One region of the Paenibacillus sp. JNUCC 34 genome, then DNA from elsewhere that is predicted to be linked to it. Evidence: riboswitches for the same ligand, from Rfam matches in the RefSeq annotation. Region 1 holds a riboswitch; the other holds the start of a gene.
The links. Region 1 has a riboswitch for cyclic di-AMP ahead of AC2TF5_RS10770 (C40 family peptidase). Riboswitches for the same ligand answer to the same signal wherever they lie in the genome.

Region 1 (7,393 bases):
TGGCGCCTGCCTTAACGCTTGTCCGGTCTACAGACAGATCGGTGGCCACGCATATGGTGGGACATACAGCGGTCCGATTGGAGCTGTTCTTACACCTGCCCTGAAAAAGAATGTTGCGGAATGGGACGATATCGCTAATGCTTCAAGCTTATGTGGTGCTTGTTATGAAGCTTGTCCAGTAAAAATTCCGCTGCATGACATGCTTGTATCCCTGCGCCGGCGCAAGATCGAGGGCGGACGTGGGAGTAAGGCTGAGGGAGTGGGTATGAAGGGTTTTGCAGCCGTGATGGGGAATTCCAAGCGCTATCGCACCGTGATCCGAATCGGAAAGCTTGGACAGAAATTGGTGGTCCGTGGCGGTGAAATCCGTACGAAGGCCGGTCCGTTAAAAGGGTGGAACTCATACCGTGTTACACCAAGCCTGCCTAAGGAATCGTTCCGGGACAGATGGCCGACCCTTGAGCAGGAAATTTCCCAAGGGGTCAGAGAAATGGATTCTGGCATAGAGAACAGGCTGAAGCAGATCGTGAATGACCGGAAGAAGGGCGGGACATCATGATAAATCAGCAAAGTGATCAGGAGTGGCTTGAGCAATTGGAAGCACAGTCCAGAAAGAAACAAGAATCATTCATGAACGGTATTGCGTCCAAGCTGAACAGGTCTCGTGTTCGGGAAAAACCTGATCATCCCTATAGAGGGGCTCCAGATTTCTGGAATGAATTCAACTGGTCTCTGGATAACCGAATTCATCAATTCACAGTGAATTTTGAAGCCGCGGGTGGGCATGCCGTTCATCTGTCGGATATGGAACAGGTTAAGCAGTTTATCACAGCAAAAGCAGGAGAGATGAGTGCAGGCAAGATTCTGAGACAAAATCAGGAAGTGCTGGCTCAACTTGACCTTGCGAGCGCACTCCCCGATACGGATATTTCGGTCTGGAATGAGAATCGTGAAACGGATTGGCGATCAAAAGCGGCAGAATCCGATTTCGGTATTGTCGTGGCGGATTATGCGGCCGCCTATACGGGCTCTATGGTTGTATTGTCCTCGAAGGATAAAGGCCGAGCGGTCAGCTTGCTGCCGACGGTCCTAATTGCCATTATACCTGTGGAGCGCCTTAAGACGCGGCTTGGAGAGATACTGGTGAATTTCGACACAGAGGGAAGGGGAAATCTTCCGGCAGGCATTCATTTTATCTCAGGACCGAGCAGGTCGGCTGATATTGAGAACGATCTGACCATCGGGGTTCATGGACCGGGTATTGTGTACGCACTCATTGTGGATCATATGTAACAGAATCAATAGTTAAGCTGGCCTTGAGCCTTTAAGTTGAATCATAAAGCCCCTTTCTTTACCCTGCAATGTTCAGGTGTGAGAAAGGGGCTTTTTATGAAAAGAAAATGAAATGTCTGATCAATTAGAGCGGGGTCACTTGCCGCGCCGCGTCAGTTTAGCGAGTTCATCCCACTGTTCCTCAGTTACTTCAGCCAGCTCATTAAACTGACCGGCGCCTTGAAGCCATTCACCGCCATCGATTGTAATAACATCACCATTTATGTATCCGGCGTAGTCTGAAATAAGATAAGCAGCAAGATTGCTGAGCTCTTCTTTATCTCCCACGCGTGCGAGAGGGATACGGTTAATCATCTTTTGCTCAAATTCCGGTGTAGGAGACAATCTGGACCAAGCGCCTTCCGTTGGAAACGGCCCGGGTGCAATTGCCACCTGCCGAATGCCGTAAGGTGCCCATTCTACAGCGAGTGAACGGGTTAATGCCAATACTCCAGCTTTTGCCGCCGCAGAAGGGACAACATAACCGGATCCTGTAGAGGCATAGGTCGTGACGATATTCAGCATCGTTCCGGAAATCCCTTGCTCAATCCATCGTTTTCCAACTTCCAGAGTTGTGTAAAATGTGCCATGAAGCACGATGTTGAGAACGGCATCCACGGCTCTAGGAGAGAGGCGTTCCGTAGGACTGATGAAATTACCAGCTGCGTTATTGACCAGCACGTCGATGCCCCCGTAATGCTGTTCTACCTCTTCCACCAGTTCATGCACCTGGGATGGATCGCGAACATCGCAGCTTTTGAAATATACGGCATGCCCGTAACTGCTCATTTCCTCTGCAGCAGCCTTCAGTACGTCTTCACGCCGTCCGCAAATGGCGAGTTTCGCACCCAACTTCAGAAATTTCTCCCCCATGGCCCTTCCCAGCCCTGTAGCCCCACCTGTTATCAGCACAACCTTGTCCTTCAACAAATCCTTAGCAAATGGACCCATTGCTCCACACTCCTTCAGATCTGGTTAAATTGCAAAAAAATACCGATATATCCGAGCGTAACATGTAAATGTCTGGAATGGAATAAATCTTTATCCAATACTTACCGTTAGCTGGCATATCATTTATTTATACGGCTGAAGGGCAGTATTGACAAAATTAACAATGATCCACATAATTATTATATGTTTATGTATAAAAAGTACTGAATCTAGATTTTTTTGTCCTATTATTCCTATTTATGATGTATGATTAAAAGAAAGCTAGATTAGTACAATGGAGAGGGGAGTAATCACATGTATGTTATAGGTTCAGCCTGCATAGACGAGAAAGCGGGAGAATGCGTTGACGTATGTCCTGTTGATTGCATTGAAGAAGGAGAGGACCAGTTCTATATTGACCCGGATGTTTGTATATCTTGCGGTGCTTGTGAAGCGGCTTGTCCTGTAACAGCAGTATTCTATATCGATGATTTGCCAGAAGAAGAAAAGCCTTACTATGAGAAGGCTGTAGAATACTACAAAAACAAAAATTAAATCATACGAAAATAACACCCTTCCGGGCAGGTGCGGAGCGATCCGGTCACCATATTGGAAGGGTGTATTTGTCATGCATTTATGGAGAAGATTGAATAATGTGATGAGCCAGATCATCGTAAATGGAGCTGAGAAGATTCGGCTTAGTCGATTCCATTTCATCAGGAACAATTGGAATCTGGGTGAGTAGGGACGTATTCAGCTGGTTCGCCAGCTTTTCTCCGCCGCCCTTGCCAAAGATATAATGCTTGGTGCCTGAAGGATCTTCATAATAAGACATGTTCTCCACAACGCCGAGAATACGGTGATTGGTCTGAAGGGCCATTAGTCCTGCACGCTCTGCAACGACTGTTGCTGTGGACTGTGGTGTAGTGACAATAATTTCAGAACATTCAGGTATCATCTGATGAACAGCCAGAGCGATATCGCCTGTCCCAGGCGGGAGATCAATAAGCATATAGTCCAGCGGCCCCCACATCACATCATTCAAAAAACTGGACAGCATTCTTCCTAGTCTGGGTCCCCGCCACAGGACAGGGTCGTTACCCTTAACAAAAAATCCGGTTGATATGACTTGAACACCGTCTCTTTCTATCGGTGTGGGCCGGCTATTCGTAGGCTCTGGCTTCTCATGTATTCCCATCATGTCTGGTATGCTGAAGCCGTAGATGTCTGCGTCAATGATTCCAACTTTCTTTCCAGCCTTCTGTAATGAAAGAGCCAGATTCAGTGTAACTGTAGATTTTCCGACGCCTCCTTTTCCGCTGGCTACCGCTATAAATTTGACACCCGCTTTAACCAAAGGACTTACTGGAAAAGAACCCTGCGCCCCCCCTCTATTGGCAGGCTGTTGGCCAGAAGGTTTCATCTCCTGCGCTCGAGCAGTTATGTTATGCCTCTCCTCGGCAGAAACTTGCTTGACCCTAATATGTATGTCTGTCATTCCCATTGTGCGCAATAGCCCTTCAATCTGTTTACAGCGTATTTCTGTTATGCCTTGCTCCTGTTCTTGCTCTGTGGCGATTAGAGTCATCGCTGCTTTGTCTTCTTTCAGCATGACATCACGGATTAATCCAATTTGAATCAAGGGAAGTTTCAATTCGGAGTCGAGTATCTTCGTCATTTCACGATTAAATACTTCTCTATTCATAAGTCACCTGTGCAAAACGATGACAATGCGGATACCTGCAAGTTGATAAAGAGTTCTGGTAAGCCAACATTCGTAATTCCCTCCTTGAAAACCGATAATCAATTTCAGTTTAAAGAAAGAGAAAGGGCTAGTCAACAAATGAGTCTAGTACACAAGCGATAGCGAGAGTCCAACGAAAATACGAGCGATAGATAGAAAAACGGGTCAATTAGCTGTTAGTCGACATCACTGCAGGGCATGACGGGTGATTAGCGAGATTTGCAGAATAAAATTACAATTTTGTTACTGAATACGATTGACATATCACCTCAAAATATACTACATTATGATAGAGTTACAAAACTTTAATGAATTTGCCGAATTTCGTTTTGAAAACGGGGGAACCAATCTGGGTGAATTATTCTTGAAGTCAAGGGAATATAGGAAACCTTCAACCGAACCCTTAGCTAACTCCGTAGGCACCGAAGGGGGAAAGTGTTTTTGAAGAAAGTCGTATTATCTGTACTAGGGTCTGCACTTATTTTTTCCTCTGGCGCCTTCACGGCATATGCGGACCAGCCGAAGCTTCAGAGTGAAGTTACACAATTAGTAGGAACTCCTTATAAATGGGGAGGAACAACTGTAAGCGGATTCGATTGCTCCGGATTTATTTTGTACATATTCGATCAATATAATCTCGATCTGCCGCGAACTTCGGCATCACAAGCAGAAGCTGGTGTTCACGTGGAGCAAGATGATCTTCGATTGGGAGATTTGGTCTTCTTCAATACGAGTGGCCGAGGTATCTCGCATGCAGGAATTTATATTGGAAATGATGAGTTCGCTCATGCATCCACTAGCAGAGGAGTAAGAATCAGCAAGCTTTCGGAATCCTACTATAAGAATCGTTATGTAACAGCACGTCGTGTCATCGATCAAGACAATTATGTTCAGATGGTAGGTAGTATGAATTAATATTTCCTCAACGAATAGAAGTCCGCGATGAATTTCGCGGGCTTTTTGTTGTATGATATTACTATATTTAGGTAAAGAGTGTTGAGCTCATTGTATGAGAAGATATAGCTGGGGGATAGATTACTATAATGTCAAATTTATTTAAGAAGGAAATTCATGATTGGAACAGCTGGGGAGCTGTTTATCAATCCATCGAGGATTTTAGACCTCTGATTCATGAAATCTTTGCAAGGGAACAGTTGATAGGAGCAGAAGATATCTCTCATTTAACACCGGGAACAAATGCCGTTTTCAAAACAGGATCCCATGTGATCAAAATTTTTGCACCGATTTCATCTGGAATGAATACGGATCAGGACTTTAAAGCTGAGCGAGTTGCGATGCAACGAGCGATAGACCAAGGAGTTCGGACCCCGAATATTGTAGCTGCATCCAAAATTAATGATAAATATGAATTTAAGTATATCATTATGGATTTTATTGAAGGTCAAAGTGCTGGGGATGCCATAAATGGCTTTACATATGAGCAAAAGCGAGATTTCGTAGGTGAGTTACAAGATGATATGGTGAAGTTGAACACGCTGCCGGATGAAGAAGTGAGTCGTGCTGCGATCATTGAGAGAGCAATCCATAATGAGCGCTGGAAGATCGTATCTTCTGAGGTAAGAAAACAGATTGAGCACTTTTTGAACCATTATGAGTTTGGTACCTGCATGCATGTTCATGGAGATCTTACGGGTGACAATGTATTGATTGATTCGAAAGATCAGGTTTATATTATAGATTTTGCAGACAGTACCATTGCACCGGTAGAATATGAGTATCCTGGGATTGTGTTTGAGTTGTTTCAAAGTGATGTAGAAACTGTTCATGAGTTTATAAAATGTAGGAATCTGGAATACAGTGAGTTCATTGACCTGCTATTTGCGGGGACGCTGCTGCATGACTTTGGTGCGAACTTTGTAAAATCCATTTATGAAAAACATACAGGAAAAGGTGTCGGTGAGATGTTAGACATTTTTGAGTATAAGGAGTTGATTCATACCCATCTGATGTCACATTCCCAGAATATATAAACTTAATGGACTCATTGAGGAGGGAGATACAGCGTGTTTAAATTTTGGAAAGGCCGGGAGGGGAAGAATAAATCGGTTCCGGAGAGTACCGCTGCGCCCGGGAATGACGCATATGAAGAAACGGAAGAGCAAATCGTAGAATTAAAGGGCAGAAATGTTCAACGATTCGTTGCGCCGGTCATTGGTTTGACGGTATTGGATTTGGCGGAGAAGAATGAAGTGGACTGGAATTCTTTCTGCAAAAGAGGGACATGTGCCCGCTGCCGATGTCATGTCAGTGAAGGATTGGAATATTTATCCGATCCAAACGAAGCGGAGGAGAAGCGGCTTGATCCAGAGGAGATTGATGAGGGATACCGTCTGGGTTGCCAGGCAAAATTGGAGAGAATAGGCGCCATATCCATTAAACATGCACCTTATTTTTAATAGATATTAATTCACGAACAGCCGGAGGCCTGAGCAAGCAGGTCATCCGGTTTTTTGATGCTATCAGAGGCAGTCATGATAACGAATGAATTTGATAAAAAATAGCACATTTCACTTTTAATGTTTGCTATGATGTTCATAACTGGAACTTATTAGGCTGCCAAAAAGCTATTTGGAGGGGTATATATGAAGAGTAATGAGAACGATATCAAAACAGCTGCACCGGAAAGTCCGATTCAAAACAAGGTTGGCAGCATTTTTGTTCCTGTACGAGACATTGAGAAATCACGTGAATGGTACTGCACTCTTCTTGGCATCGATCTTGAGAGCTGCAGCATTATGAACGGTCATCTGTGTCCAATTCCAATGCAAGGTACTGGGGTCATTCTAGATACGATGCCTATGTGGGGCGGCAAGGAGCCGGGCGGAGCCCCCCCTGTTTCTACGCCTGCTTTTATGCTGCTGACCCATGACCTGGAAGCTTCCTATAATTATGCCAAGACTACAGGTGTCAATCTGGTAACGGGCATTGAACATGAGCATTGGTTTGTCATTAAGGACCCAGATGGTAATTTGCTGATGGTATGCAAGGAGTAGTTGAATAACCTCGGTTTTCCACTGGAGAAATTTCAAATTTACTGTTAAAGTAATGTCCACATACGTAATCGTTGGAATGGGGGCGATTCAACTGTACAAAATCATCATTGTCGATGACGAGCCGATCGTCCGTGAAGGAATCAGAAACCGTATTCAATGGGCGGAACATGGATTTGAATGTGTAGGAGTTTGTGAGAATGGCAGGGATGCGTTGGAAGTCGTTGCGCAGCTTGAGCCGGATGTCGTGATGACAGACATTTATATGCCTTTTTTGGACGGACTGGAGCTTTCACGTCATATTGCCGAAAAATATCCACGAACGAAAATCATTATTTTAACGGGTTACGACGATTTTGAATATGCGCAGCAGGCC
Region 2 (7,393 bases), 2.3 Mb from region 1:
TACCTATTTGGGACCAACGGTACAACAAGCACCACTTGAGGATGGTTCATTTATAAAATTCAAGACAGCTTTTCTAGGATTCCACATGCCTTGGCTGATCGAATACGAGCATTCGCGCACTTGGCCTACCCCATACCATTTGGCTGGAGTAGAGCTCAATACAACGGATATAGAACGAGATATATCAGCCTATAAGGCTGCCTATCAATTGAGTGCTCCAATTGCATCAGAAAGTGGTCACAGCAATCAGAAATTGTTGCTTGATCGCGGATGGTTGTCACTGCAGCATACAGATCGGCCTGAAGATACAGGATTTCACACAATCGTCATTGAAAAGGAAGAAGCAACGTATCGAATTCATTGCTCTGAACATGGAATAGACGTTACATATTTAGGTTAGGACGTATTTGGTATGTAGTGTACAACTACAATAGCCGCAAGAACAGAAGATCTGTTCCTGCGGCTATTTTTAAGGAGAACCTGTTCAATTTACCCGGCAAGGCTACCTTGGAAGGCTCTAGCTGACCGATGGAGTCACTTTAAGCGTAGATAAGTCATTGAGACGAGGAAGTCCAATCCGATAGCTTCCTCGGGTCTCAATGCCCCCTACCCCCTGGCTGCCACTGATGGTGTTGTGAAACACGTCGTTCATGTTCACCGTCTCACGCATGGACGTATATGCCGTTTTAGCAGCCACATAGACCGGATCTAAGGCATGAATAAGTATCCGTCCCGGAGAGCTCGCAAAATTCGCTCCTGCCTGCAAGAGTGCTTCAAAATGCGATTGGCACGCACCGGCCACAACAACAAGGGTGTCCAGATTACGTTCATACTGCCTTGCGATCTGAATCGCCTTCACAAAATTTTGCGAATTTTTATAATTGTCCAAGCTATACAAATCATGAGATCGACGTCTTTTCAGCACACCATCATGCCCGGTAATAACAACAATATCTGGCCGGACACGCGGCAGCATTCGATATAAGGCCTCAGCCATAGATGATTCGTTAACATGATAACCTTCGGCTGGAACACGAAGCTGATTGTACAAGGTTAAGCTCTTTTCTAAATAATGGGGATCTCCATCTAAATGCAGCACCTTGCCGGGCACGTCGAAATATCCCTTTTCACTGGTTCCCCATTCGGTTCGCAGATCGGCCAAATGCCGCTCACTCTGCTCCTGCCGATCCTTTTGCAGGCGGGATAGCGACTCGTTTGCTTTGATCTGCGCCTGCTTCGTCCGTTCGCTTATCGTGGGATGCGGTACACGTATCAGATCCCCAAGGGGCGAGTCCGCCAGCAGCCGAAAGTCCGTTCCCTTAATAATGGCTGTGTTCTGCCGCACACCATCCACCCGGAACGTTACATCGCCGCCGTACGATTTACGAACGACCAAGTCTCCATAATTCATCACAACATCCCCCCTGCCTCTATCCTATGGGCGAATGCGGGGATTGGTTCATGATTGAGAAGGAATTAATAAAGCAGCCTTTTAGGGCTGCTTTTTAGATCTCTGTTTAGGTGATTCTCTTTGAAGCTGCACGATTCCATTGCCTCGTCCGTAGAACGCATTCGTATCTATCGTACTCCAGCCCTCAGAAGCACGCTGCTCAGCCGGGCGTATTCTTCGATGCTAAGGGTCTCACCGCGTCGTGAAGGCTCAATTTCAGCCTCCTGGAGCAGCTGCTCTAGCCGCTCACGTCCCTCTCCCGGGAAAAAGCGACTCTTCAAATTGTTCGCTATCGTCTTACGACGTTGAGCGAATGAAGCATGCACAACCTCGAAGAAGTGTTTCTCGTCATCGACCTCAACGGGAGGCTTGTCCCGCACCTTCAGACGAATGACGGCTGACTCTACATTCGGTTGGGGGATAAAGACGGTATGGGGAACCGTACACACCAGCTTCGGCTCACTATAATATTGGACTGCGATACTCAAGCTGCCGTAATCCTTGCTGCCTGGGGAGGCTGCCATGCGTACCGCAACCTCTTTTTGAATCATGACCACAATGTTCTCGAGCGGCAGCTTCTCTTCCAGCAGCTTCATCAATATCGGTGTCGTTACATAGTAAGGCAGATTGGCTACAACGCTGACCTTGGACACTCCGCTGAAATGATCGCGAAACAGCTCGTGCAAGTCCACCTTAAGCACGTCCCCGTGATGCACTCTTACATTGGGATACGGCTCAAGTACCTCTTGTAATATTGGAATAAGTCGCTGATCGATCTCCACCGCTGTAACTTTGTTTGCGGTCTGTGCCAGCTTCTCTGTTAAAGCTCCGATGCCGGGGCCGATCTCCAGTGCGCCTTTTTCCTTATCCAGGTCGGCTGCCTCTACAATCTTGTACAGTATATTTTGATCGATGAGAAAGTTTTGTCCAAGACTCTTCTTAAACGAGAAGCCATGACGATGTATAATCTCCTTCGTTCTCCTCGGGGTTGAAATATCCTCAATCCGTGTCATAGCTCTGTACCTCCCTCTTCCAGCTGAGCGAGCGCTGCTGCGAATTCTTCATGTGATATTTGAAACATGGCCAGCCGTTTATGAAACTGTTTGCCGTTACAGTATCCAATGCCGAGCAGGTTGCCCATCGTCATCCGTCTCGCTGCAGCCTGCGGGTGCACAATCAGCCCCGCTTCAATCAGATCATCCAGCCCAATGAGGCTTTCCGATCCTTCAAATGACGTATGCAATCGTTCCAGCGCATGGCGAATCGCCTCCGGCGATGCATTCTCCACCCCGATATCTCCTTTTCGCGTTGCATCGGCTTCCGGAATGAAGGCATGCTTACAGCCAGGGACCTTAGCGTCGATAATCTTGCGGATCCGCTCTCCGGCATGGTCCGGATCGGTTAAAATAATGATTCCGCGCCGTTCTTGCGCTAATGCAATTCGTTTCAGTATTCGGCTGTTAATGGCCGATCCTCCGGTTTCAATCGTGTCTGCTTCAACAGCCCGCTTCACTGCTACTGTATCGTCCCGGCCCTCCACGACAATGACTTCTTTGATCATTCCCTGTTTCTTCCTTCCCAAAACAAAAGAAGAGGATAATTATCCTCTTCTTAGCATCACATTAATATTAATTAAATAGTATAGCATTAGCATGGCAATGTAAAACGGAATTCATGCGTTAATTGAGCTCTGGTTTCACAGGGCCAATCACATAAACGGTATGCCCGCTTTTACGCCCAAATTTGTATGCCGATTTTAAAGAATTAAAATAGACATCAATTTTGTTGCCTTTAATGGCACCGCCGGTATCTTCTGCACGGCGGAAGCCCACGCCTTCAATATATACCCACCAACCGATTGGTATCACACTCGGGTCCACCGCAATCGTACGTCCTTCCGTTACGCGTGTACCGGAAGCTGTATTGGTCCCGATGCCTTCCTGTTCGGCGGAATAAGCTGTCATAGAAACATTGTTTAGTACTTTTTTATATTCGAAGTCAACTCCGGCTCTGGAAACCACATTGTTAACTTTAACCTTTTCGGATACCGCCTTAACTGCTGGCTTCTCTGGACTCGATTCCTTGGCTGCTGCCGTTCTCACGGTAGCATTCCCAGTCGTGGTTTTGTCAGCAGATGCAGTTTCAATAACAGGTGCTTCAGGCACTACTACTTTTTTCGTGCCGACTGCAATAATCTTATCCTTCGTCTTACGCTGTACCTCTTTGCCTATTACATTTTTTGAAACAAGCTTACCATCCTCATAGACTTTCTCAACATGATTAACCACAATGCCCGGCTTACCACTTTGAATCACCCGGTTATCGCCCTTCACAAGCGAAGGATCTGCCGTTTTGATGACACGGAAAGAGCGGTTTTCAGTTTGCTTAACCGTTTGTTTCGTGACGCGAACGACGCGAATGTCTGCTTTGTCGGTAATTTCCGTGTCCAGGGAAGGATTTATTATATCTTCGCCCTTGATTGAAATGCCTGTTTCCTTAAGTACATTTCCAACCGTATCTTGGGTAGTAAATATTGTGTTTACTTTGCCGTCTGCAGTCACTTTTACAGGTACTGCGAGTTTAATAAATACTCGATCTCCATCCTGAAGTACACCGTTTAACGGCATGGAAACCTCATCCTGCGGCTTCAGGGAGATGGCATGCTCATCCAGCACTTCATGAAGCATAGCCTCTCGGGTTTCCACTGTGGTGACACGGCCGTCAACCACAAGGTGAATTTCTTTGCTCGCCTGATTGTGAACAATCAGCAGTACGAGCACTGTAATTGCGATGGCGCCAATGGCGGCCAGCATTAGGTGACGCAAATTCTCATGCTTCCATCGTAATGCGTAAGACATGCTGGATGATTGTGATTCATGGGTCTCTTCTGGTTGAATAACGCCCACTATGTCATCCTCCTTCATAGTCCCGCCGTCTAGGTAACGCATGATGCATTTGACGTGACTATAGCAAATTGTCTCACAGGGTGCCCTGCTATCTATCTACACCCTGCGTTAATCCCCGTCTTCCCGTTCATACGATCGTCACCTCCTGTTTACCAAAAGTATGACGATACTGTCTCCAATATTCTAAAATAAAAGAAAGCCAAAGAAAGAGTTATAGAGACTCTTTCGTGGCTTCCTGATGTCTGGAATCTGGAAAATGCATGCACGAGTTTGCCTCTCTTACTTACGCTTACGGAGTTAGCTGTCGGGTTCGGACGTAAGAGAGACGCCCTATCTCAAGTCACCCGCTCATGGCGGATGCCCTCAAATTCACCCCAAAGACCCGAAATAGAAATCAAATACAGTGAAGCTCAGCATGATTGCCAGCTATTCCTGTATCGGTTCCCCCGTTCTCCGAACATCGGAGATTAAGCGAGACGGTTCATAAAATAATCGGCTGTTCGTTTCCGATCAGCTTCTTATCACTGAAAAGATGATATCCTGTTTCCATGCAGGTTGTAAAGCAACAATCAACCACATTTTTTCAGATAAAAGGTTAAAATATTGTAATATCGCCGCCTTTTTTGGTTAAAAAACTTTAATTGGTCGTGAATGCTCTGTTTTTCATTACATTTACTCTCGATTTCATTTAATACCAAATCGTTCCAGTCCATTTTTAGTCGTAATTGAACCTAATTCTTCCAGAGACAAGCCCCTAATCTCAGCTGCTGCCTCGGCCACTAATCTCACATGAGAAGACTCATTACGCTTCCCCCGAAACGGATGAGGCGTTAAGTAAGGGGAGTCGGTTTCGATGAGCAGTCGGTCCATCGGGACCTGTGCTAAAACCTCTTTTGGCTGTCTCGCATTTTTGAATGTTATCGGCCCGCCAAAAGAAATATGGAAGCCCATATGTAGGCACTGCTTGGCTGTTTCCCAGCTACCAGAAAAGGAGTGCATTACTCCACCAACCTCTGACGCCTTCTCTTCTTTCAAAATCTTCACGATATCCTCATGTGCATCCCGGTTATGAATAACAATCGGCATGTTCAATTCCCGTGCTAAACCAATCTGCCTACGCAGCACTTTATGCTGAACTTCCTTGGGAGAGGTGTCCCAATGATAATCCAGGCCGATTTCACCGATAGCCACAACTTTCTTATGGCTGCAAAGTGAAGCGATCCATTCCAAATCTCCATCTTTCATCGTTATTGCATCCACAGGATGCCAACCGACGGCCGCATAAATAAAATGATATGTTTCCGCCAATTTCATGGTGGTAGGAATCGTTTCCTGGTTAAAGCCAATATTGATCATTCGGGTTACACCGGCTTCCAGAGCACGGTTGATAACCTCCTCACGATCTTCGTCGAACTCGGGAGCATCCAGATGTGTATGTGTGTCGAATAACATAAATAAACAATCTCCTTTCTTGTCGCAGACCAGCACAATAATAACCGCCGGTTCTAGCTGTTCAATACTTTGCTAATATCCGTTTATCAACCTTGTCCAAACACGGTTTTGAGATCCTCCGGCAAGGTATTCAAAACGTTCCTCACCTTTTCCTCAGGAAAGTATAAACGGTATCGCCCGCGGTGAATCCCGCTAATAGAGCGCACAATATCAGATACTTCGGATATTTCACGAACATGTTCATGTCTGTCCAGCAACAAAATCTGTTTATCGCTCTCAGGCGAGCCGGAATGAAATTCATCATAAGGAAGATCGGTCGGATAATCAATCTCGAAATCATAATCCGGGTGAAGTCCAGCATCACGAAATGCCTGGCGGATTCCGTCGACGGTCTCTCTATCTATGGTGTCGATTTCTACATATTTATAGAGCCTGCGATGCATAAACCGACCACATAAATCACACAGAAGCTCATCCTTCTCGGCCGTCCACTGCAAAAAAGTCGTCTGAATCAACGCTTCATCCAGACGCAAATACTGACTCACCGTGAGATTTCCCTCAAATAAAGCTGGCAGCGGATCCACCATAAAACTGAATTCATAACCTTCGCGGTATAGTTCCTTCGCTCTCCTGAAGATTTGCCTCAGTATAATCTCCGAACTTCGGGTCACCGGATGAAAATAAACCTGCCAGTACATCTGATACCTGGACATCAAATAATCTTCCACCGCATGCATGCCTGATTCCTTCACCACCACACGGTCCCGATACGGGCGTAGCATCCGCAATATCCGGTCAATATCAATCGTGCCATAATTAACACCTGTGTAGTATGCATCGCGCAACAGGTAATCCATCCGGTCTGCATCCAGCGGACTGGTCACAAGATTGATGACGATCGGCTTTTCATATGTTTTGTTGATGACTGAGGCTACCCGCTGCGGAAAATCTAAATCCACCTCTTGGAGGACGCTATTTACACATGTATCTCCAAGCAGAATTTTACAAGTCCAGTTCTCGTGATTCATTTGAAAAGCCTCTTCTATAGAATGAGAAAATGGCCCGTGTCCGAGATCATGCAGCAGTGCCGCACATAAAGTGAGCAGACGCTCTTCTTTTGGCCAATCGGGATAACCGCTACGTTCGAATTGAGAAATGATTCTTCTCGTAATTTCATATACGCCTAATGAATGTGAGAAACGACTATGCTCGGCTCCATGAAAAGTTAGGAAGGAAGTCCCAAGCTGCCTTACCCTGCGAAGCCGCTGAAATTCCGGTGTATTAATTAACCGCCAGATCATGTCATCCTGTACATGAATATAGTTGTGAACCGGATCTTTAAATACTTTTTCCTCAGTAATCGGTAAATGCATGCTTCTCATCTCCTTATCCTGAACATCGAAATTATTGCTTCCCCACTTTTTTTTGACACCTACTGTCGAACGATGTCGAATAACGTAAAATCCCGCTTTCCAAATCGACATGAACAAAAACAAGCTTATTTACCTAAGACTTTTGACATTTCTCTAGTAGAATAAGGCTTTTGTTCACTATATTTTCGTAAATTAGTTTCTTATTTTCAAAT

Region 2: another riboswitch for cyclic di-AMP. It lies ahead of AC2TF5_RS27755 (resuscitation-promoting factor); the one in region 1 lies ahead of AC2TF5_RS10770 (C40 family peptidase).

The regions. Positions count from the first base shown of each region.
Region 1 covers NZ_CM177770.1:2,272,232-2,279,624, forward strand. Annotated here, with positions in the region: gene AC2TF5_RS10745 (LutB/LldF family L-lactate oxidation iron-sulfur protein) at 1-559, shown strand, start outside; gene AC2TF5_RS10750 (LutC/YkgG family protein) at 556-1,293, shown strand; gene AC2TF5_RS10755 (SDR family oxidoreductase) at 1,429-2,283, opposite strand; gene AC2TF5_RS10760 (ferredoxin family protein) at 2,578-2,817, shown strand; gene AC2TF5_RS10765 (Mrp/NBP35 family ATP-binding protein) at 2,897-3,967, opposite strand; cyclic di-AMP (ydaO/yuaA leader) riboswitch at 4,312-4,443, shown strand; gene AC2TF5_RS10770 (C40 family peptidase) at 4,448-4,921, shown strand; gene AC2TF5_RS10775 (phosphotransferase family protein) at 5,050-5,997, shown strand; gene AC2TF5_RS10780 (2Fe-2S iron-sulfur cluster-binding protein) at 6,031-6,423, shown strand; gene AC2TF5_RS10785 (VOC family protein) at 6,610-7,020, shown strand; gene AC2TF5_RS10790 (response regulator) at 7,073-7,393, shown strand, end outside.
Region 2 covers NZ_CM177770.1:6,007,592-6,014,984, forward strand. Annotated here, with positions in the region: gene AC2TF5_RS27735 (VOC family protein) at 1-400, shown strand, start outside; gene yabG (sporulation peptidase YabG) at 518-1,411, opposite strand; gene rsmA (16S rRNA (adenine(1518)-N(6)/adenine(1519)-N(6))-dimethyltransferase RsmA) at 1,579-2,463, opposite strand; gene rnmV (ribonuclease M5) at 2,460-3,011, opposite strand; gene AC2TF5_RS27755 (resuscitation-promoting factor) at 3,130-4,356, opposite strand; cyclic di-AMP (ydaO/yuaA leader) riboswitch at 4,628-4,840, opposite strand; gene AC2TF5_RS27760 (TatD family hydrolase) at 5,041-5,808, opposite strand; gene AC2TF5_RS27765 (HD domain-containing protein) at 5,895-7,181, opposite strand.